2 regions of the Streptomyces castrisilvae genome follow, and region 1 is predicted to be linked to the other one. Evidence: predicted binding sites of a transcription regulator. Region 1 holds the regulator's gene; the other holds the start of a gene.
The links. Region 1 encodes HspR, which represses chaperone genes until heat shock. Its sites were predicted from a motif close to TTGAGNNNNNNNNNCTCAA; they were not measured.
Positions count from the first base shown of each region.

Region 2: lon (endopeptidase La) is a predicted target of HspR. The motif match lies at 2,501-2,519, and genes of this name have one in related genera.

Region 1 is NZ_CP120997.1:3,587,094-3,598,039, reverse strand. Features, by position in the region: gene P8A18_RS15460 (phosphoribosyltransferase) at 1-225, shown strand, start outside; gene P8A18_RS15455 (Yip1 family protein) at 328-1,311, opposite strand; gene P8A18_RS15450 ((Fe-S)-binding protein) at 1,521-3,788, opposite strand; gene P8A18_RS15445 (sugar transferase) at 3,939-4,616, opposite strand; gene dnaK (molecular chaperone DnaK) at 4,867-6,726, shown strand; gene grpE (nucleotide exchange factor GrpE) at 6,723-7,373, shown strand; gene dnaJ (molecular chaperone DnaJ) at 7,506-8,696, shown strand; gene P8A18_RS15425 (heat shock protein transcriptional repressor HspR) at 8,698-9,144, shown strand; gene P8A18_RS15420 (helix-turn-helix transcriptional regulator) at 9,169-10,173, opposite strand; gene P8A18_RS15415 (helix-turn-helix domain-containing protein) at 10,173-10,946, opposite strand, start outside.
Region 2 is NZ_CP120997.1:5,423,811-5,434,756, forward strand. Features, by position in the region: gene P8A18_RS23735 (HAMP domain-containing sensor histidine kinase) at 1-505, opposite strand, end outside; gene P8A18_RS23740 (response regulator transcription factor) at 502-1,239, opposite strand; gene P8A18_RS23745 (spermidine synthase family protein) at 1,475-2,167, opposite strand; gene P8A18_RS23750 (hypothetical protein) at 2,205-2,351, opposite strand; gene lon (endopeptidase La) at 2,542-4,956, shown strand; gene P8A18_RS23760 (polysaccharide deacetylase family protein) at 5,089-5,769, opposite strand; gene P8A18_RS23765 (lysozyme) at 6,045-6,887, opposite strand; gene P8A18_RS23770 (MarR family winged helix-turn-helix transcriptional regulator) at 7,114-7,611, shown strand; gene P8A18_RS23775 (protein phosphatase 2C domain-containing protein) at 7,649-8,434, opposite strand; gene P8A18_RS23780 (sensor histidine kinase) at 8,799-10,946, shown strand, end outside.

The DNA.
Region 1 (10,946 bases):
GTCCTGATCGCCGACGATGTCGCCGATACCGGGAAGACGCTGAAGCTGGTGCGTGATTTCTGCGTCGATCACGTTGCCGAGGTGCGGTCCGCGGTCATCTACGAGAAGCCCCAGTCGCTCGTGAAATGCGAGTACGTCTGGAAGAAGACCGATCGCTGGATCAACTTCCCGTGGAGTGTGGAGAAGCCCGTCGTGCGGCGCGGTGGGCAGGTTCTCGACGCCTGAGTGGGTACGCGATGAGCGAGTAAGCGGGTGGAAATGGGTGGGCCCGGTGGTGGATTTCTCCGTCACCGGGCCCTTTTTGGTCTTTCGGTGTGCCTCGGGTCCTCAGATCGTGCCGAGTTTCAGGATCGACACCAGCGCCAGCAGCTGGATCGCCGACGCGCCCAGTGCCTTCGGCCACGGCAGGTCGTGCGACTTGCTCACCATGGAGGTGAGGAGCGCCGCCGCGGCCAGCCAGGTGATCCAGCCGAGGATCACGACCAGGGAGTTCTCGCCGCCCAGGAACATCGCGAACACCAGGCGCGGGACGTCCGTGAGGGACATGATCAGCATGGACAGGCCCACCGTCGGCTGCCACGAGCCGTCGCCGCCGAGCTGGCGGGCGAGCGTGTGGGTGACCGCGCCCAGGACCAGGCCGCCGAGCACGAAGCAGACGCCCGTGATGAGGACGTACGGGACGGCGCTGGAGACAGGGGCGCGGATCGCGTCTTCGCGGGCCTCGTCGAAGCCGAAGAGGGCCAGCAGGCCGTAGAGGAACGTCACGATCAGGGCGGGACCCCAGACCGGGTAGTCCCGCATCTGCCAGAACGTCGGGCCGGGGCGCGTCACTATGCCGCTGAGCAGCTGCTTCCAGTGCAGGCGCGGGCCCACGGGCGGGGCGGGGGCGTGGCCGGCGCGGTAGGCGTTGCCGTCGTTGTACGGCTCCTCGCCGATGCTGAACGCCTGCGTGTGGCCGGGGTTGTTCGCGTACGGATCGCCGTGGTGCGGGCCGCCCTGCTGGGGGTACGGGTCACCGAAGTACTCGGGTTCGTCGGGGCCGCCGCCCTGGTAGCCGCCGTCGCCCGGGTAGCCGCCGGGGTGGTGCGGGCCGCCGGGGTGGTTGTAGCCGTTGCCGGCGGGGTAGGCACCGCCGTCGTTGTAGCCCGGTGCGGCGTGGTGCGGGGCGTTGTTCCCTCCCGTCGGCGGCCATTGCTGCTGTCCGTACGGCGGCGGGGGTGCCTGATTGCCGTACGGCTGCTGCCGCGGTTGCTGTTGCCCTTGCTGCGGGGTGCGGTTGTCCCGGCCGCGTCCGATCCTGAATCCAGCCACCCATCGAACGTACCTGCTCCATCGGGGGCGGGTGCCGGGGCGGCGGAACTGGCCGGCCTTTGACGCTCAGCTGTGACATCCCCTAGGGGGTCCCCGAGGGGCTGCCACCAGCACGCCGCGGGGGAAAGCAGAAGCGGGAAAAGCGGAAGCGGCCGGTCCTGCCCCCGAGGCAGGTCCGACCGCTTCGCTCCGCCGTGGCGCGGGCCCGGCTACTTCGCCGGTTCCGGCTCCGGTGCGTCGGCCGATTCCGGCTCGCCCGCCGGGTCGGCCGGGGTCTTCACGGAGTCGAGCAGCAACTGCGACACGTCGACCACCTGGATGGACTCCTTCGCCTTGCCGTCGTTCTTCTTGCCGTTGACCGAGTCGGTCAGCATGACCAGGCAGAACGGGCAGGCCGTGGAGACGATGTCCGGGTTGAGGGAGAGGGCCTCGTCGACGCGCTCGTTGTTGACGCGCTTGCCGATCCGCTCCTCCATCCACATCCGGGCACCACCGGCGCCGCAGCAGAAGCCGCGCTCCTTGTGGCGGTGCATCTCCTCGTTCCGCAGTCCCGGGACCTTGGCGATGATCTCGCGCGGGGGCGTGTAGATCTTGTTGTGACGGCCCAGGTAGCAGGGGTCGTGGTACGTGATCAGGCCCTCGACCGGGGTCACCGGGATCAGCTTGCCCTCGTCGATGAGGTGCTGGAGCAGCTGCGTGTGGTGGATGACCTCGTACTCGCCGCCGAGCTGCGGGTACTCGTTGGCGATGGTGTTGAAGCAGTGCGGGCAGGTCGCGACGATCTTCTTCGTCGCCCTGGCCTTCTTGGTGGAGTCATCCTCGTCGTCCTCGCCGAACGCCATATTCAGCATCGCGACGTTCTCCTGACCGAGCTGCTGGAACAGCGGCTCGTTGCCCAGGCGGCGAGCCGAGTCACCCGTGCACTTCTCGTCGCCGCCCATGATCGCGAACTTGACGCCCGCGATGTGCAGGAGCTCGGCGAAGGCCTTGGTGGTCTTCTTCGCGCGGTCCTCCAGGGCGCCGGCGCAGCCGACCCAGTAGAGGTAGTCGACCTCGGTGAGGTCCTCGATGTCCTTGCCGACGATCGGGACGTCGAAGTCGACCTCCTTGGTCCACTCGACGCGCTGCTTCTTGGCGAGCCCCCAGGGGTTGCCCTTCTTCTCCAGGTTCTTGAGCATGGTCCCCGCCTCGGACGGGAATGCGGACTCGATCATCACCTGGTAGCGGCGCATGTCGACGATGTGGTCGACGTGCTCGATGTCGACCGGGCACTGCTCCACGCACGCACCGCAGGTGGTGCAGGACCAGAGGACGTCCGGGTCGATGACGCCGTTCTCCTCCAGCGTGCCGATCAGGGGGCGCTCGGCCTCCGCGAGGGCGGCCGCGGGGACGTCCTTCAGCTGCTCGGCCGAGGCCTTCTCCTCGCCCTCCATGTCCTTGCCGCCGCCGGCCAGCAGGTACGGGGCCTTGGCGTGCGCGTGGTCGCGCAGGGACATGATCAGGAGCTTCGGGGAGAGCGGCTTGCCGGTGTTCCAGGCGGGGCACTGCGACTGGCAGCGGCCGCACTCGGTGCACGTGGAGAAGTCGAGGATGCCCTTCCAGGAGAACTGCTCGACCTGGGAGACCCCGAAGACGGCGTCCTCGGCCGGGTCCTCCCAGTCGATCTCCTCGCCGCCCGAGGTCATCGGCTGGAGCGCGCCGAGCGCGACCTCGCCGTCGGCGTTCCGCTTGAACCAGATGTTCGGGAAGCCGAGGAAGCGGTGCCAGGCGACACCCATGTTGGTGTTGAGCGACACCGTGATCATCCAGATCAGCGAGGTGCCGATCTTGATCATCGCGACGAAGTAGATGAGGTTCTGAAGGGTGCCGAGTGCCAGTCCCTTGAAGGCGAGGACCAGCGGGTACGAGACGAAGTACGCGGCCTCGTAGCCGCCGACGTGGTGGATCGCGCCCTCAAGACCGCGCAGGGTCAGGATCGCCAGGCCGATGACGAGGATGACGTACTCGACGAAGTACGCCTGCCAGGCCTTCGAGCCCGCGAAGCGGGACTTGCGGCCCGCCCGGGACGGGAGGTTCAGCAGGCGGATGGCGATCAGCACGAGGATGCCGACCGTCGTCATCAGGCCGATGAACTCGATGTACAGCTCGAAGGGCAGCCATTCACCGATGATCGGCAGGACCCAGTCGGCCTTGAACAGCTGCCCGTACGCCTGGAGCAGCGTCGGCGGCAGGGTCAGGAAGCCGATGGCGACGAACCAGTGCGCGAAGCCGACGATCCCCCACCGGTTCATCCGGGTGTGGCCGAGGAATTCCTTGACCAGGGTGAGGGTGCGCTGCTTCGGGTTGTCGGTGCGACTGCCGGCCGGGACCGGCTGTCCGAGCGTGACGAACCGGTAGATCTGCGCGACGGCTCGGGCGATGAGCGCAACGCCGACCACGGTCAGCACCAGCGACACGATGATCGCGGCGAGTTGCATTGGGGGCTCCTCGGGCCTGCGAGGTGGGGATCGATCCAGCGTCTACTAGCGGGTACCGCGTGTTCCAGTGGGCACGGAGGTGATCACTGGGATTACGAGTATCGCTACTACTAAGCAGTAACTTAATCAGTCTGTGCTGACACTATCCACTTATTCCGCCGTCCTGTAGCCGGGCAGGCGGTGATCTGTGTCGCTCAGGTGTGCCTTGCCGCGCCACCGCGGGGCGCGGGCCGCCCGGCGCAGGGGGGCGCGGACCGCCTCGGCCAGGATCGCCAGGTCCAGCCGCAGTCCCTGGTGCTCCGCGTAGTGCTGGTCGAGGAGCGCCGCCTCGTCCCACGGCATTCCCGAGCGGTGGCGCACCTGGGCCAGGCCGGTCAGGCCCGGTTTCAGCTCCTGCCGCCAGTGCCGCGCGCCGCCGGAGCCGTTCCGTACGTCGCCCGGGGCCAGCGGCGCCGGGCCCACGAGGGAGAGCTCACCCCGTACGACGTGGTGCAGCCGGGAGGTGACGTCCAGTTTCAGACGGCGGGTGCGCAGTGAGCGCAGGACGAAGGGGCGGCCGTGCAACCCGGTGCGCGGGGAGTGCGTCAGTACGTCTGCCGACCGGTGCCGGACGGCGAGCGCCAGGGCGGCGGCGGCCAGCAGCGGGGAGGCCAGGAGCAGCAGGGCCGAGCCGAGGAGCACGTCGAGGGTGCGTTTGGCGGTGGGGCGGGGGAGGGGCGCGGGGGTCAGGGTGCGCAGGGTCTCGCGCGCGGTCGTCAGGCGGGATGCCCGGGGCGGCTGCCAGGGGCGCGGCCCGCGGCCCCGCTGCCCTCTCCTCTGCGTACGCATCGTTCGCACCTGCCTGGTTTCGGCGGATCGGATGCCGGTTTTGCACTGCTCGCGGCATTTTGTGACAGAACGATCCCATGCGGCCATGATGGGGAGGGTTGTATGGCCCGTCGGGCGGGCAGGTGTCGCCGGTGGCGCGGGGTGTGTGCACGTAAGTTGAGTCCACTCGACTCAGGTCTGTTGACTCCAGGACGGGAGTCATGCATCCTTGAGTCAGATCCACTCAAGTAGTCATGTTGGAGGAATCGAAATGGCACGTGCGGTCGGCATCGACCTGGGCACGACTAACTCCGTCGTCAGCGTTCTCGAAGGCGGCGAGCCCACCGTCATCACCAACGCAGAGGGCGCCAGGACCACGCCGTCCGTCGTCGCCTTCGCGAAGAACGGCGAGGTGCTGGTCGGCGAGGTCGCCAAGCGCCAGGCAGTGACCAACGTCGACAGGACCATCCGCTCCGTCAAGCGCCACATGGGCACTGACTGGAAGGTCGACCTGGACGGCAAGAGCTTCAACCCGCAGCAGATGAGCGCCTTCATCCTGCAGAAGCTCAAGCGTGACGCCGAGTCGTACCTGGGCGAGAAGGTCACCGACGCGGTGATCACCGTCCCGGCGTACTTCAACGACTCCGAGCGCCAGGCGACGAAGGAGGCCGGCGAGATCGCGGGCCTGAACGTCCTGCGTATCGTCAACGAGCCGACCGCCGCCGCGCTGGCGTACGGGCTCGACAAGGACGACCAGACGATCCTCGTCTTCGACCTCGGTGGCGGCACCTTCGACGTGTCCCTCCTGGAGATCGGCGACGGCGTCGTCGAGGTGAAGGCCACCAACGGTGACAACCAGCTCGGTGGTGACGACTGGGATCAGCGCGTCGTCGACTACCTGGTGAAGCAGTTCGCCAACGGGCACGGCGTGGACCTGTCCAAGGACAAGATGGCTCTCCAGCGTCTCCGCGAGGCCGCGGAGAAGGCGAAGATCGAGCTGTCGTCCTCGACGGAGACCACGATCAACCTGCCGTACATCACGGCGTCGGCCGAGGGCCCGCTGCACCTGGACGAGAAGCTCACGCGCTCGCAGTTCCAGCAGCTCACCGCGGACCTCCTGGACCGTTGCAAGACCCCGTTCCACAACGTCATCAAGGACGCGGGCATCCAGCTCTCCGAGATCGACCACGTCGTTCTCGTCGGTGGCTCGACCCGTATGCCGGCCGTCACCGAGCTCGTCAAGGAGCTGACCGGTGGCCAGGAGGCCAACAAGAGCGTGAACCCGGACGAGGTCGTCGCCATCGGCGCCTCGCTCCAGGCCGGTGTCCTCAAGGGCGAGGTCAAGGACGTCCTGCTCCTCGACGTCACCCCGCTGTCCCTCGGTATCGAGACCAAGGGCGGCATCATGACGAAGCTCATCGAGCGCAACACCACGATCCCGACCAAGCGCTCCGAGATCTTCACGACGGCCGAGGACAACCAGCCGTCCGTGCAGATCCAGGTCTACCAGGGCGAGCGCGAGATCGCGGCGTACAACAAGAAGCTCGGGATGTTCGAGCTGACCGGTCTGCCGCCGGCGCCGCGCGGCGTCCCGCAGATCGAGGTCGCGTTCGACATCGACGCCAACGGCATCATGCACGTCGCCGCGAAGGACCTCGGCACCGGCAAGGAGCAGAAGATGACCGTCACCGGCGGCTCCTCGCTGCCGAAGGACGAGGTCAACCGGATGCGTGAGGAGGCCGAGAAGTACGCGGAGGAGGACCACGCCCGCCGCGAGGCCGCCGAGTCGCGCAACCAGGGCGAGCAGCTCGTCTACCAGACCGAGAAGTTCCTCAAGGACAACGAGGACAAGGTCCCCGGTGACGTGAAGACGGAGGTGGAGACCGCGCTCACCGAGCTGAAGGAGAAGCTCAAGGGCGAGGACACCGCCGAGATCCGCACGGCCACCGAGAAGGTCGCGGCCGTCTCCCAGAAGCTGGGCCAGGCGATGTACGCCAACGCCCAGGCCGAGGGCGGCCCGCAGGGTGACGCGCAGCCGGGTGCCGAGCAGGCGCAGGGCGACGCCCAGGACGATGTGGTCGACGCGGAGATCGTCGACGACGAGAAGGACTCCAAGGGCGGTGCGGCGTGACCGAGGAGACTCCGGGCTTCGAGGAGAAGCCCGACGTCCCCTCCGGCGCCACCCCTGACGACGCCGAGCCGAAGGCCGCCGCCCCCTCGGACGAGGAGGCCGCGGCCCCGGCCGGGGACGCGAACCAGATCACGGCACTCACCGCGCAGCTGGACCAGGCCCGCAGTGCGCTCACCGAGCGCACCGGCGACCTCCAGCGGCTCCAGGCCGAGTACCAGAACTACCGCCGCCGCGTGGAGCGGGACCGGGTCACGGTCAAGGAGATCGCTTCGGCGAACCTCCTGTCCGAGCTCCTGCCCGTGCTCGACGACGTCGGCCGGGCCCGGGAGCACGGAGAGCTCGTGGGCGGGTTCAAGTCGGTGGCCGAATCGCTGGAGACGGTCGTCGCGAAGCTCGGCCTGCAGCAGTTCGGCAAGGAGGGCGAGCCCTTCGACCCGACGATCCACGAGGCCCTGATGCACAGCTACGCGCCGGACGTCACGGAGACGACCTGCGTAGCGATCCTGCAGCCCGGGTACCGGATCGGCGAGCGCACCATCCGTCCCGCGCGGGTCGCGGTGGCCGAGCCCCAGCCGGGCGCGGCTCCCGCGGCGGCGAAGGAAGAGAAGACAGACGACGAGGAGAGCGGTGGCGGCGAGGAGGTCTGACATTCCGTCCGATCACCTGGCAGCACACCGCCCGGCCATCAGGACCTTCCGTCCGGTCGGTGCCAGGGCCTTCGGGCCCGGCGCCGGCCGGACGGGGGGCTCCCGGCCGGTCGTCCGGAAGGAGGGACGTCGATGAGTACGAAGGACTTCGTCGAGAAGGACTACTACAAGGTTCTCGGCGTCCCCAAGGACGCCACCGACGCCGAGATCAAGAAGGCGTACCGGAAGCTCGCCCGCGAGTTCCACCCGGACGCCAACAAGGGCGACGACAAGGCGGAGGAGCGCTTCAAGGAGATCTCCGAGGCGAATGACGTCCTCGGCGACACCAAGAAGCGCAAGGAGTACGACGACGCGCGCGCCCTCTTCGGCAACGGCGGCTTCCGCGCCGGGCCCGGCGGCGCCCAGGGCAACTTCAACTTCGACCTGGGGGACCTCTTCGGAGGCGCCCAGGGCGGCGGGGGCCAGGGCGGCGCCGGCGGATTCGGCGGCGGCGGCGGGCTCGGCGACGTGTTCGGCGGCCTGTTCAACCGCGGCGGCGGCACCGGTACGCGGGTGCAGCCGCGGCGCGGCCAGGACATCGAGTCCGAGGTGACGCTCAGCTTCACCGAGGCGGTCGACGGGGCCACGGTCCCGCTGCGGATGTCCAGCCAGGCCCCCTGCAAGGCGTGCTCCGGCACCGGCGACAAGAACGGCACCCCGAGGGTGTGTCCGACCTGCGTCGGCACCGGACAGGTCTCGCGCGGCAGCGGCGGCGGCTTCTCGCTGACCGACCCGTGCGTGGACTGCAAGGGCCGCGGTCTCATCGCTCAGGACCCCTGCGACATCTGCAAGGGCAGCGGCCGGGCGCGTTCCTCGCGGACCATGCAGGTGCGGATCCCGGCGGGCGTCTCCGACGGCCAGCGCATCCGGCTGCGCGGCAAGGGCGCGCCGGGCGAGCGCGGCGGCCCGGCCGGCGACCTGTACGTCGTGGTCCATGTCGACGCCCACCCGGTCTTCGGCCGCAGGGGCGACAACCTCACCGTCACGGTGCCCGTCACCTTCACGGAGGCGGCGCTCGGCGGCGAGGTGAAGGTCCCCACGCTCGGCGGGCCGCCCGTCACGCTGAAGCTTCCGGCCGGCACCCCGAATGGGCGTACGATGCGGGCCCGCGGCAAGGGCGCGGTCCGTAAGGACGGCACCCGGGGCGACCTCCTGGTCACCGTCGAGGTGACCGTGCCCACCGACCTCGGCACCGAGGCCAGGGACGCGCTGGAGGCCTACCGGAAGGCGACCGCGGGCCAGGACCCGCGGGCGGAGCTGTTCCAGGCGGCGAAGGGAGCTTGAGGTGGACGGCCGACGGCGTAATCCGTACGAACTGACCGACGAGTCCCCGGTGTACGTGATCTCGATCGCGGCCCAGCTCTCGGGCCTGCATCCGCAGACGCTGCGCCAGTACGACCGCCTCGGCCTGGTCTCCCCCGACCGTACGGCCGGACGCGGCCGGCGCTACTCGGCCCGTGACATCGAGCTGCTGCGCACCGTGCAGCAGCTGTCGCAGGACGAGGGCATCAACCTCGCCGGCATCAAGCGCATCATCGAGCTGGAGAACCAGGTCGCGGCCCTTCAGCAGCGCGTCGCCGAACTCTCGGCGGCCGTGGACGGCGCCGCGGTGGCGATGCAGCAGCGCGAGGCCCAGGTCCACGCCTCGTACCGGCGCGACCTGGTCCCGTACCAGGATGTGCAGCAGACCAGCGCGCTGGTGGTCTGGCGGCCCAAGCGGCCGAAGGACTGAGCGGCCCCGCGCGTACGCGGCCCGTCATCCCGGTGTTCCGGGCATGGCGGGCCGCGTCGTCATGTGCGGGGTCTGTGCGACGCCTGTACGGACGAGGAGGACGCCGAGGTGGGTGCGGCTGGTGGCCCCGAGGGTCCGCATGAGCTTGGCGATGTGCGCGCGGCAGGTGCGGACGCTGATGCCGAGGGTGCGGGCGACGGCCTCGTCCTGGTTTCCCTCGACGAGCAGGCGCGCGATGCTCTGCTGGACGGCGGTGACGGGTGCGCCGGGCACCGCGGTGGGCAGCGGCTCGCTGAACGGTGTGGCGCGGGCCCAGAGGACGTCGTACAGCTGCGCCAGGTAGCGGACGAGCGCGGGGTGGCGGATCTCCAGGGCGGCGCTGCGGTCGGGGGTGGCGGGCAGGTAGGCGACCTTGCGGTCGAAGATCATGAGGCGGTCGACCGCCTGCTCCACCGTGCGGACCTGGAGGAGGTCGCCGGGCAGCCGTTCCAGATACGCCTTGAGCCCCGGGCCGTAGCGCGCCGAGTGCTGGTAGATGTGGCGCAGCCGGACGTTCCGCTCGACGGTGGGCAGGGTGCTGGACAGCGCCACCCGGAGCATCTCGGGTGAGCGGGTGCTGCCGGGCTGGAGGGTGAGGATCTCGTCGTTCGCCTCCTCCAGGGCGGCGCTGATGGCCGCCTGGATGGTGGACTGCCCGGCGATGACGCTGATGGCGAGGTCCGGGGGCCGGTCGGTGAGCGCGTCGAGCGCCCCCAGCGTCCGGGCCAGGCGGCCGGCGGTCCGTACCTGCTCCAGGATGTCCCGGGCCAGGGGGTGCAGCAGCTGTGCCAGGGCCGCCGACGGCGGTACGGGGCGCAGCCACTGGCCGTCGCCGGGGTCGGGCGCGAGCAGGGCGTTGTCGGTGAGGCAGGGCACGTGGGCGGCGGCGGAGCGGGCGACGCGGCCGTGGGACAGGGCCTGGGTGTAGAGGCCGACGGCCTCGTCGCACAGTGCGTGGCCGCTGTGGCCGTGTCCGGGTGACGGGGGCATTACCGGGCGGGCTCCGCGAGATCGGAGCGGACGAGGAGGGCGCCGAGGTGGGTGCGGCTGGTGGCGCCGAGGGTCCGCATCAGCCGGGAGATGTGGGCGCGGCAGGTGCGGACGCTGATGCCGAGTTTCTCGGCGACCGCCTGGTCCGCGTACCCCTCGACGAGGAGGCGGGCGATGCTGAGCTGGACGGCGGTGGCCGGGGCTCCGGGGACCGCGGTCGGCAGGCTCTCGGTGAAGGGTGTGGCCCCGGCCCAGAGCGTCTCGTAGACGTCCGCCAGGTAGCGGACGAGGGCGGGGTGGCGGATCTCCAGGGCGGTACTGCTGTCGGGGTCGGCGGGGATGTAGGCGGTCTCGCGGTCGAAGATGAGGAGGCGGCCGACGCTCTGCTCCATCGTGCGGATCTGGAGGCGGCCGGAGGGGATCTCCGTCAGGTACTCCCTGAGCCGGGGGCTGTAGCGCGCCGGGTGCTGGTAGAGGTGTCTGAGCCGTCCTCCCGCCGCGATGACGTACTCGGCGTTCGCCAGGCCCTGCCGCATGTTGGCGGCCATGCGGTTGCCGCCGGGCTGGGCGGTCAGCACTTCCTCCCGGGCCGACCGCGAGGCGTTGCGGAGCGCCGCGCGGATCCTGTCCCGCCCTTCGAGCACGGTGATCGAGCGGCTGGGGTCGTCACCGGCCGTCGCGGCCAGCGGCATCAGCGACCGGGTCAGCGCGGTGGCCAGCCGCAGGCGCGCGTCGATCTCCCGGCTGAGGGGGTCCAGCAGCCGGGCCAGGGC
Region 2 (10,946 bases), 1.8 Mb from region 1:
CCACCAGCCGGCCGAGGCGCTCCGTCTGTTTGAGCGCCGTGCGCATCGTCTCCGGATCGGCGGACGAGACCCCGTCCACGACGTTCTCCAGGACGGCTCTCAGCGCCGCGATGGGGGTGCGCAGCTCGTGCGAGACATTCGCCACCAGCTCCTTGCGGTGCCGGTCCACCGCCGCCAGGTCGTCGGCCATCAGGTTGATCGTCTGGGCCAGGTCGCCCAGTTCGTCGCGCCGGCCCGCGCCGTTCACCCTGCGCGTGTAGTCGCCGTGCGAGATGGAGCGGGCCACGGCACGCATCTCGTCCAGCGGCGCGGTCAGACCGTGCGCCACGAACTGGGTGATGAGCAGGGTCGCGATGACCGAGAACACCGTGATGAACCGCAGCTCGGTCCGCGTACGCAGGGCGACCATGAGCAGCCCCGTCGTGATGAAGACCGACACCACGACCAGGGTGCCCAGCTTGGCCTTGATGGAGAACGGCCGCAGTCCCGGTCCGGGCGCGGTCATGGCGCCGGGGTCTCCAGCGCGTAGCCGACGCCGTGCACGGTACGGATGCGCTCCGCGCCGATCTTCCGGCGCAGCGCCTTGATGTGGCTGTCGACGGTCCGGGTGCCCGAGGCGTCCGCCCAGTCCCAGACCTCGGCCAGCAGCTGCTCCCGGGAGAGCACCGCGCGCGGGGTGTTCGCCAGGCACACCAGCAGGTCGAACTCGGTCGGTGTCAGGTGGACGTCGTCGGCCCGGACCCGCACCCGGCGCTGCGCGTGGTCGATCTCCAGCTCGCCGAGGCGGAGTATCCCGCTGCGCGGTGTCACGGCGGCCAGCGCCGCCCGCTCCACCCTGCGCAGCAGGACGTGGACCCGCGCGGCCAGCTCACGCATGGAGAACGGCTTGGTCATGTAGTCGTCGGCGCCGACCCCGAGCCCGACGAGCATGTCGGTCTCGTCGTCCCTGGCGGTCAGCATCAGCACCGGCACCGGCCGCTGGGCCTGCACCCGGCGGCAGACCTCCAGGCCGTCGAAGCCGGGAAGCATGATGTCGAGCACCATCAGATCCGGCTGCCAGGCCTCGGCCGCGTCCACGGCCGCCGGGCCGTCGAGAGCGGTCTGCACCAGGAAGCCCTCCGCCCGCAGCCGGGCGGAAATGGCATCGACGATCGTGGCGTCGTCCTCGACCACCAGCACGCGGCGCTGCGCGCCCGGGGTGGCCGCGACACCGTTGTGGGTGGTGTGTGTCTGTTCCATCGCCCCGCCCCTGCCCGTTCTCACGGAGGCCATTCCCCCGGACGAACGGTTTTCGCTCGTGAATTTCGTGGGTGATCCCGCTACCGGTCAGCAGCGTAGAGGCAGCGGAGGGCTTCCGGCTACGCAGGGTGCAAGTCTGTGCGGACGGAACGGGTGTACGTGAAACGCGGAGTGCCGCGCTCGTCGGGCTCGGGCCCCGGGCGCCCGGGGGGCCGTAATACCCGCCGGGGGGATGTCAGAGTGCGCGAATGGCGAGATGGACCACGTCCGGAACACCTCGGGCAACGCCTACTTCTTCCGTCCTTACCCCTTGGAACCCGGCATTCCGTAGGGCCTGCTCGAAGGCGGCGGAAGGTTGTGCGGACCACACCGCGAGCACGCCGCCCGGCGTGAGCCGCGCGTGGCAGTCCGCGAGACCGGCGGGGGAGTAGAGGTTCCCGTTGTCCTCGGTGACGGTCCAGTCCGGCCCGTTGTCGATGTCCAGACACAAGGCGTCGTAACGGTCCGTAGTCGTGCGCAGGTACGCGACGAGGTCGGTCGTCAGCACCTCGGTACGGGGATCGGCGAGCGCGGGCCCCGAGATCCCGGCCAGCGGCCCGGCCAGGTGCCAGTCCACGATCGCCTGCTCCCGCTCGGCGACCGCGATCCTGCCCCAGCGCGGCTCGGCGGCCGCGCGGGCGAGCGAGAACCCGACACCGAGCCCGCCGATGAGGACGGCGGGGCCTGTGCGGCCGGCCGGGAGCGCGGCGAGCGCGGCGTCGATCAGCAGGCGCTCGGAGCGTCCGTCGGAGGTGTCCATGAGGAAGCATCCGTTGGCGATGATCTCGAAGTCCTCGCCCCGCCTGCGCAGGACGACCTCCCCGTACGGACCCTCGCGGCGGTCCAGGGTGACGGGGGCGTCGGTGTCGGGGCCGAACGTGTGGGGCATGGCGCTGGTCTCCGGTGGGCGTGGGCCGGTGTCACGGTCATCCTGTCGCGCCGGGCGGGGCGGGGGCCAATGGGTTGCCGGAGCCGGGCGGCGCCACGAACTCCACGGCCGCGGCGGGCGTGGTGACGTCGGCGTCCGTGCTGATCGCCCGGGCGGCGCCCCGGGACACCACGGCGGCGGGCACCGCCTCACCGATTCCGGGGGCGGGGCGAGTGCGTGGTGCCGGAAATCGGCGACGGCCTCCCGGTGTTGCACGGGAGGCGGCGCGGCCGGTGTTACCCCTGATCGCTCAGAGCGAACACGCCGGGGGGAACATTGAGGGGCTCACAAGCATTGAGTCTTCATAGCTCAACTTGACTGCCGAAGGGGAGATCATGGCTACTGAGTCCAATGCCGTCACACCGCTCACCCTGCCCGTGCTGCCGCTCGACGACGAGGTCGTGCTGCCGGGGATGGTGGTGCCTCTCGACCTGTCCGACACCGAGGTGCGCGCCGCCGTGGAGGCCGCGCAGGCCGCGGCCCGGGAGGACGGGGGCAAGCCCGAGGTGCTGCTCGTCCCGCGCATCGACGGGACCTACACCGGCATCGGTGTCCTCGGGATCGTCGAGCAGGTCGGACGGCTCTCCGACGGCGATCCGGGCGCCCTCATCCGGGGCCGCGACCGGATCAGGGTCGGCGCGGGCACCAGCGGGCCGGGCGCCGCGCTGTGGGTGGAAGGGGTCCGGGCCGACGCCTCCGTCCCCGACCCCCTGCCCGGGGCCGCCGCCGACCTGGTCAAGGAGTACAAGGCGCTCGCCACCAGCTGGCTGAAGAAGCGCGGCGCCTGGCAGGTCGTGGACCGGGTCCAGCAGATCGAGGACGTCTCCGCGCTCGCCGACAACTCCGGGTACTCACCCTTCCTCACCACCGCCCAGAAGGTCCGGCTGCTGGAGACCACCGACCCGGTCGCCCGGCTGAGGCTCGCCATCCAGTGGCTCGGTGAACACCTCGCCGAGCAGGATGTCGCCGAGTCCATCGCCAAGGACGTCCAGGAGGGCGTCGACAAGCAGCAGCGCGAATTCCTGCTGCGGCGCCAGCTCGACGCCGTACGCAAGGAGCTCTCCCAGCTCAACGGCGACCCGGAGGACGAGTCCGACGACTACCGGGCCCGCGTCGAGGCCGCCGACCTGCCCGAGCACGTCCGCGAGGCCGCGCTCAAGGAGGTCGACAAGCTGGAGCGGTCCTCCGACCAGAGCCCCGAGGGCTCCTGGATCAGGACCTGGCTCGACACCGTCCTCGAACTGCCCTGGACCGAGCGCACCGAGGACGCCTACGACATCAGGGGCGCCCAGGAGGTCCTGGACGCCGAGCACGCCGGACTCCAGGACGTGAAGGAGCGCATCACCGAGTACCTCGCGGTGCGCAAGCGCCGTGCCGACCGGGGGCTGGGTGTGGTCGGCGGGCGGCGCGGCGGCGCCGTGCTGGCCCTCGTCGGCCCGCCCGGCGTCGGCAAGACCTCGCTCGGGGAGTCCGTTGCGCACGCCATGGGCCGCAAGTTCGTCCGCGTCGCGCTCGGCGGTGTCCGGGACGAGGCGGAGATCCGCGGCCACCGGCGTACGTACGTGGGGGCGCTGCCCGGACGCATTGTCCGGGCCATCAAGGAGGCCGGTTCGATGAACCCGGTCGTCCTGCTGGACGAGATCGACAAGGTCGGCTCCGACTTCCGGGGCGACCCGGCCGCGGCCCTCCTCGAAGTGCTCGACCCCGCGCAGAACCACACCTTCCGCGACCACTACCTGGAGGTCGAGCTCGACCTCAGCGATGTCGTCTTCCTGGCCACCGCCAACGTCCTGGAGGCCATCCCGGAGGCGCTGCTCGACCGGATGGAGCTGGTCAGGTTCGACGGCTACACCGAGGACGAGAAGGTCGTCATCGCCCGTGACCACCTGCTCCCGCGCCAGCTGGAGCGGGCCGGTCTGGCGAAGGACGAGGTCGCTCTCGACGAGTCGGCGCTGCGCAAGCTGGCCGGCGAGTACACCCGGGAGGCCGGTGTGCGGAACCTGGAGCGGTCCGTCGCCCGGCTGCTGCGGAAGGTCGCGGCCCAGCACGAACTGGGCGACCGCGAGCTGCCGTTCACGGTGACCGAGGACGACCTGCGCGGTCTGATCGGGCGCCCGCACCACGTCCCCGAGTCCGCCCAGGACCCGGCCGAGCGCCGCACCGCGGTGCCGGGTGTGGCGACCGGGCTCGCGGTGACCGGGGCCGGTGGTGACGTCCTGTTCGTGGAGGCGTCGCTCGCCGATCCGGAGACCGGGGCGTCCGGACTGACCCTCACCGGTCAGCTCGGCGACGTCATGAAGGAGTCCGCGCAGATCGCGCTGAGCTTCCTGCGGTCGCACGGCGCGGAACTGGAGCTGCCGGTCGCGGACCTCAAGGACCGCGGGGCGCACATCCACTTCCCGGCGGGCGCGGTCCCCAAGGACGGCCCGAGCGCGGGCATCACCATGACGACCGCGCTGGCCTCGCTGCTCTCCGGCCGGCTGGTCCGCACGGACGTGGCGATGACCGGTGAGGTCTCGCTGACCGGGCGGGTGCTGCCGATCGGCGGGCTGAAGCAGAAGCTGCTGGCCGCGCACCGCGCGGGCATCACCACCGTGGTGATCCCCAAGCGGAACGAGGCCGACCTGGACGACGTCCCGGCCGAGGTGCTGGAGACCCTGGAGGTCCACCCGGTCACCGACGTCCGCCAGGTGCTGGAGATCGCCCTCGCCCCGGCCTCGGCGGAGCTGAGGGTTCCGGCCGCGGCGTAGGTGCCACGGCGTGACGGGCGTGGCAGCACGGACACGGCCGGTACGGGCGGCCCGCCCTCCCCTCGCGGGGGAGGCGGGCCGTTTCGCGTACGCGAGGCGAAACCCCGGCCGTTCCGGGTACGGGCCGCGGGACTACGGGCGGTAGATCGTGCCCGGGACGGGCTCGGCGGGCGCCATCAGCTGGGGCACCGTCACAAAGGTGTAGCCCTGCTTCTTCAGCGCGTCGATGATGCCGGGCACGGCGGGCACGGTGCCCTTGTAGATGTCGTGCAGCAGGATGATGCCGTCCTTGCTCGCCTGGTCGAGTATCCGCTTCTTGATCAGCGCGGAGTCGTTCGTCGAGTAGTCCTTGGCGGTGGCGCTCCACAGGATCTGGGAGAGACCGAGGTCCTTGCTGATCCCGGAGACGGTGTCGTCGGTGCGGCCCTGCGGCGGGCGCATCAGCCGCGGCTTCTTGCCGGTGATCGCCTCGATCGCGTCCTGCGTCTTCTCCAGCTCGGCCCGTATCTCGGCGGGCTTCTTGTCCGTGAGGATCTCGTGCGACCAGGTGTGGTTGGCGACCTCGTGGCCCTCGGCCTCGATGCGGCGGACGGTCTCGGGGTGCTTCTTGACGTGGTTCTTGCCCAGCAGGAAGAAGGTCGCGTGGACCTTCTTCTCCTTGAGGATGTCCAGCAGATGAGGGGTGTCCTCGGCGGGGCCCGCGTCGAAGGTCAGGGCTATGCACTTGGCCTTGCGGCAGTCCACCGGGCCGAACGAGCCCTTGGCGTCCGAGCCGGCGTCGGCGCGCGCGGAGCCGGGCGCCGTGGTCTCCATCGAGCAGCCGCTCAACGTCAGAGTGAGCGCTGTCACAAGGGCGACGGCCAACCCTGTACCGATCGACTTCGTCCTACTGGGCACGGCTCGCCACTCCCTCGCGCGAACGGCCGCACTGGTGTGCGACCTGGAGCGGCGACTATACATGTGGCGTATACACCGGATGTATAGCGGGGGTGTCTCCTGAAGTGCCGGGCCGGCCGGGGGCGTGAACGCGACGAGGCCCGGCGACGGGGTACGTCACCGGGCTCCGTGCGGGAAGGGTGCGGCTGGGTCTATCCGTTGGCCAGCGCCTGTACGCGGTCGAGGGCGCCGTTGAAGTGGTTGTGGTCGCCGACGGTCGGGCCGGACGACGTGTACTGCCAGATCGTGTAGAAGCCCCAGCCGGCCGGGAGTTCGCCGACCGCGGAGCTGTAGCGCGCCACCCACAGCGGGTTGGTGGTGGCGAAGCCCGCGTTGTTGCCGGTGCAGTCCTTCCACCAGCTGGTCGCGGTGTAGATGACCGCGTCCCGCCCGGTGCGCGCCTTGTACGTGTTCACGAAGTCACGGATCCACGCGACCATCTGGGCCGCGGTCTTGCCATAGCACTGCGCCCCGTACGGGTTCCACTCGATGTCGAGCACGCCCGGCAGGGTCTTGCCGTCCCTGGACCAGCCGCCCCCGTGGTCCACGAAGTAGTTGGCCTGGACGGCGCCGCTCGTGGTGTCGGGCGTCGCGAAGTGGTAGGCGCCGCGGATCATGCCCACGTTGTACGAGCCGTTGTACTGCTGGGCGAAGTAGGGGTTCGTGTAGTACGTGCCCTCGGTGGCCTTGGTGTAGGCCCACTTGACGCCGCTGTTCCAGAGGGTCGCCCAGGCGACGTTGCCCTGGTAGCTGGCGACGTCCACGCCCTCGGTCTGGACGGCGCGGGTGCCGATCGGCAGGCCGCCCTGGCCGTCGTGGGCGACGACGCCCATGCCCATGGTGGCGGTGCCGCGGGCCGGTCCGGCCGGGCTTCCGCCGGCCGCGTTCGAGGCGCCCGGCAGGGCGATGAGGAGCGAGAGGGCCGCGAGCAGGGTGCCCGCGGCCGCGAAGCGGGAGCGGCGGGACTTCGTGGAGCCGGATCTGTGCACGGGCATGTGCGTGCCTCCGAGGCCTCGGTGAGGGGATCTGCCGACCCGGGGAACACGGCGTGGCGACCCCGGAGACATGCCATGGTGTGAACATGTCATGCATGACGCTACGCACGTAGACCCATGTGACGGAAGAGGGCCTCGGCTGTGCCGTTGGTCTACTCCTGCGAAATACTGACCGAGCTGCGGCGATGACCGCCGGCGGAAGAAACTTTCAGCGGCAGGAAAGCTCATGAGGGGTGTTGACGTGCACGGGAGCGAAAGCGGGCGTGAACCCGGCGCAACCGGAGGAAGTGGTGTGGACCACGAATTCCTCGCCCTGGAGCTGGAGTTGGCCGTCTTCCTGCGCCGCGCACGGGCCAATTCCGGCGAAATGGCGCGCGAGGTGCACCCCGAGCTGGAGGCCGCCGCCTACGGCCTGTTCGTACGCCTGGAATCCGCCGGGCGCCAGCGCGCCACCGATCTCGCCTCGTACTTCGGCGTCGGCAAGGCCACCATGAGCCGTCAACTCCGTGCCCTGGAAGCGCTCGGACTGGTGGCGCGGGAGCCCGATCCGGCCGACGGGCGCGCCTTCCTCGTCCACCTCACCGAGGAGGGCCTCGCCCGGTTCCGCAGCGTCCGCGACGCGCGCCGCGACCGCTATGTGCGCAAGCTCGCCGACTGGGACCGCGCCGAGGTGGCGGAACTGGCCCGGCTGCTCCACCACTTGAACGCCCGCGCCGAGGACTGACGGTGACGGGCGGCCGCCCCGCCGCCTTCGTACCGCCTCACAGCCGGGCGTAGACCGCCGTCGCGTCGTCGTGCGTCTTGCCCCGCAGCAGACGCCTGCGCTCCGTGTCCGCGTCCTCCAGGGCGCGGACCCGGTCGATCAGCCCCTGCGGCCCCTCCTTCTCCAGGACCCCGAGGCAGTCCGCCCAGTCGCCCTCGCCGAACATCTCCGTCCAGCGGCTCGCCCCGTCCGTCATCGCCGCCAGGGCCCGCACCTCCGCGCGCGGCGTCCGCCCGGTCACCGCGCGGTCCGCCACGTCCGGATCGGCGGCAGCCGTGAAGAAGCCGCCCTCCTTGTTGCGCGCGCGGGCGTCGGCCACCGCCTCCGAGACCAGAAGCTCCGGCGGCAGCCGGTCGAGCCGGTCGTCCAGCACAGCGTGTACATCTCCGCCGGGCGACTCGAACAGCAGCACCGAATCGGACAGCACCAGGTGCTCGACCCAGGCCTCGTCCCAACGCACGACGACGACGGTTGCCTGTGGCGTACGCACGTGAGAAAGGTCACACAGGGAGCGGTGGCTGTCCGCGGTGTGCCGGATGGACTCCGCCAGGATCTCGCGCAGGGTCAGATCCCGCCGCGAACCGGACAGTTCGACCAGGGCGCCGCCCAGTCTCGCGGTGAACCAGGGAACCGAGTGCACACAGCCGTCGTCGCCCTGCGGGGGCGTGACGCCGTCCAGCAGCACCAGTCCTCCGCCCTGGCCGGAAGCGGGAAGGGCCGTGGCGGTCCAGTCCTCGTTCGGACGTCCGGGCGTGCCGGCGGCGGTAGCGAGTTCGATGCGCATGCGGTCAGTCTGCACGATGCCTTCACCGCGCCTGCACGGCACCGGGATTGGTGCATACCAGCAGGTCAGGCGGGTGAGCGAGGCGGAAGGGCGTGCTCCGCCCCGGGATGCGGGCGGGCATCCTGCCAAAGCCTGCCCGGAAGTTCCAGCCGGTGGCCGTGGGGGGCGCCGGCGCCCGGCGGCGTGACTTGTTCGCCAACTCGGGAGTGATGTTCACTCGTTCGAGTGGCGGAGCGGTTGATGCGCGCCCCCTGCGCAAAAGCACTGGAATGGTCGGAAGCCGTACCAGGGGGCGGGGCGCTCGTTCTTGTGACCGTGCGTCACCTCTGCTTCAAGGGCGGACGAGTCAAGATTGCGAGCACCGGTGCAGAAGAAGCGGCCTCGGAGCAAGGGCGGCAGCAACAGCGGTTCCGAGGCGGCGCCGACTGCCGGGGCCGGGAGCGGCCGCACCGTACGCGTCCGCACCAGGCTGGTCGCGGGTGTGGCCGTCGTCGGGATCACCGTCATAGCCGCCGGGACGCCCGCGGTGCTCGCCGCCTCGTCCGACCTCACCGACGCGCAGCAGCTGGTCACCCTCGCCGAGCTGAACCAGCAGGCCATCTCGCTCGCCCACTCCCTCGCCGACGAGCGCGACGAGGTCACCACGTACATCGCCGGGGGCCGTGCGGGCGAGCCGGGCAGCCGGAGCGCCCGCGTCGACCAGCAGGTGGACGAGATCAGGGACGCGGCCCCCGCCGACCTCCGCCGTGACCTGTCCACCATCCCCTCCCTGCGCCGCGACGCGGTCAGCGGCAAGGGCACGGCGCTGGAGGCCCACCAGGCGTACTCCGAGGTCATCGCCAAGCTCCACGGCCTCGCCGACGAGCTGGCCAGGGACACCCCGCCGCGCGCCGCGGAGGAGACCCGCACCCCGCAGGCGCTCGGCCGTGCCACCGAACAGGCCGCCGCCACCCGAGGGCTGCTGCTCGCCGCGCTCGCCGTGCCCCGCCCGGAGCCGGCGGCCCCGCGGATCGACCCGTTCACCGGTCTCCCCGTCCGGACCGAGGACGAGGGCGAGACCAAGGAGGACCGCACCCGCGACGCGCTGAGCGCCGCCGCCCAGCAGGCCCGGGTCGGCGAGCTGTCCGCGCTCGCCGGGTTCGACCAGTCCGCCGGTACGACCGCCCGCGACAAGCTGGCCTCCATTGTCACCGGCCCCGAGGTCAACAGCGCCGAGAAGTACCTCGCCGAACTCACCGACCGCCCCGAGCTGTCCGACAACGACCTGAAGGTGAGCACCAAGAAGGTCGCCGCGGCGCTCTCCGCCCGGGTCGACCGGATGCGCTCGGTGGAGTCCGCCCTCGGCACCACACAGGTCCAGCGGCTCGGGCAGCTCCGCGACGACGACGTCACGGCCCTCGAACTGCGCATCGCGCTCCTCGGCGGCTGTCTGCTCGTCGCCGTCGGCGTCTCCACCGCCGTCGCCCGCACCCTCACCCAGCCGCTGGCCGTACTGCGGATCGGCGCCGCCCGGCTCGCGGCGGAGCCCGCCACCGCCGAGCCGGTCCGCTACACCGGTCGCAACGACGAGTTCGCCCAGGTCGTCCGCTCCATCAACGCCCTGCACGGTCAGCTGCACGGGCTGCTGACGGAGTTCAACGGGCGCTTCGAGTCCCTGGAGACCGAGCGCGCCGAGCTGGTCGCCGGACGCGAGACCCTCACCGTCCAGCGCGCCGAACTCCAGGTCCGCACCGCCGACCTCACGGCCCAGCTGGAGAAGCTGAAGAACACCGTCCACCACACCTTCGTCAACCTCTCGCTGCGCACCCTGGGCCTGGTCGAGCGCCAGCTCGGCGTCATCGAGTCGCTGGAGGAGCGCGAGCAGGACCCGGAGCGGCTCGGCACGCTCTTCAAGCTCGACCACATGGCCACGGTCATGCGCCGCCACAGCGAGAACATGCTGGTCCTCGCGGGCGCCGAGCACGGCCACGGGCACCCGGGCCCGATCCCGCTGGTCGACGTCCTGCGCGCGGCCGTCAGCGAGATCGAGCGGTACGAGCGGGTCACCATCCAGTCCCTCCCGCCGCACGCCCAGGTCGCCGGGTTCGCCGCCGACGACCTCAGCCACCTGGTCGCGGAACTCCTGGAGAACGCGACCTCCTTCTCCCCGCCCGACTCCCACGTCCAGCTCTCCGGCTGGCTGCTGGAGACCGGCGAGGTCATGCTCTCCGTCCAGGACGAGGGCATCGGCATGTCCTCGGTACGGATGGGTGAGCTGAACACCCGCCTCGCCGATCCGACGCTCTTCGAGGCCGGCGAGCAGAACGCGGACGGGGCAGGACTCGGCCTCCAGGTGACCTCGCTGCTCGCCGCGCGCCACGGCGTACGGGTGGAGCTGCGCGAGCAGAAGGGCAGCGGGGTGACGGCCGTCGTCGTGCTCCCCGAGGCCCTGCTGCCGAAGGCGCTCCCGGCCGCCACCCCGCCGCCGGTCACCACGGCCGGCGAGGCGCCCGCACTGAACCTGCCGGGCTCG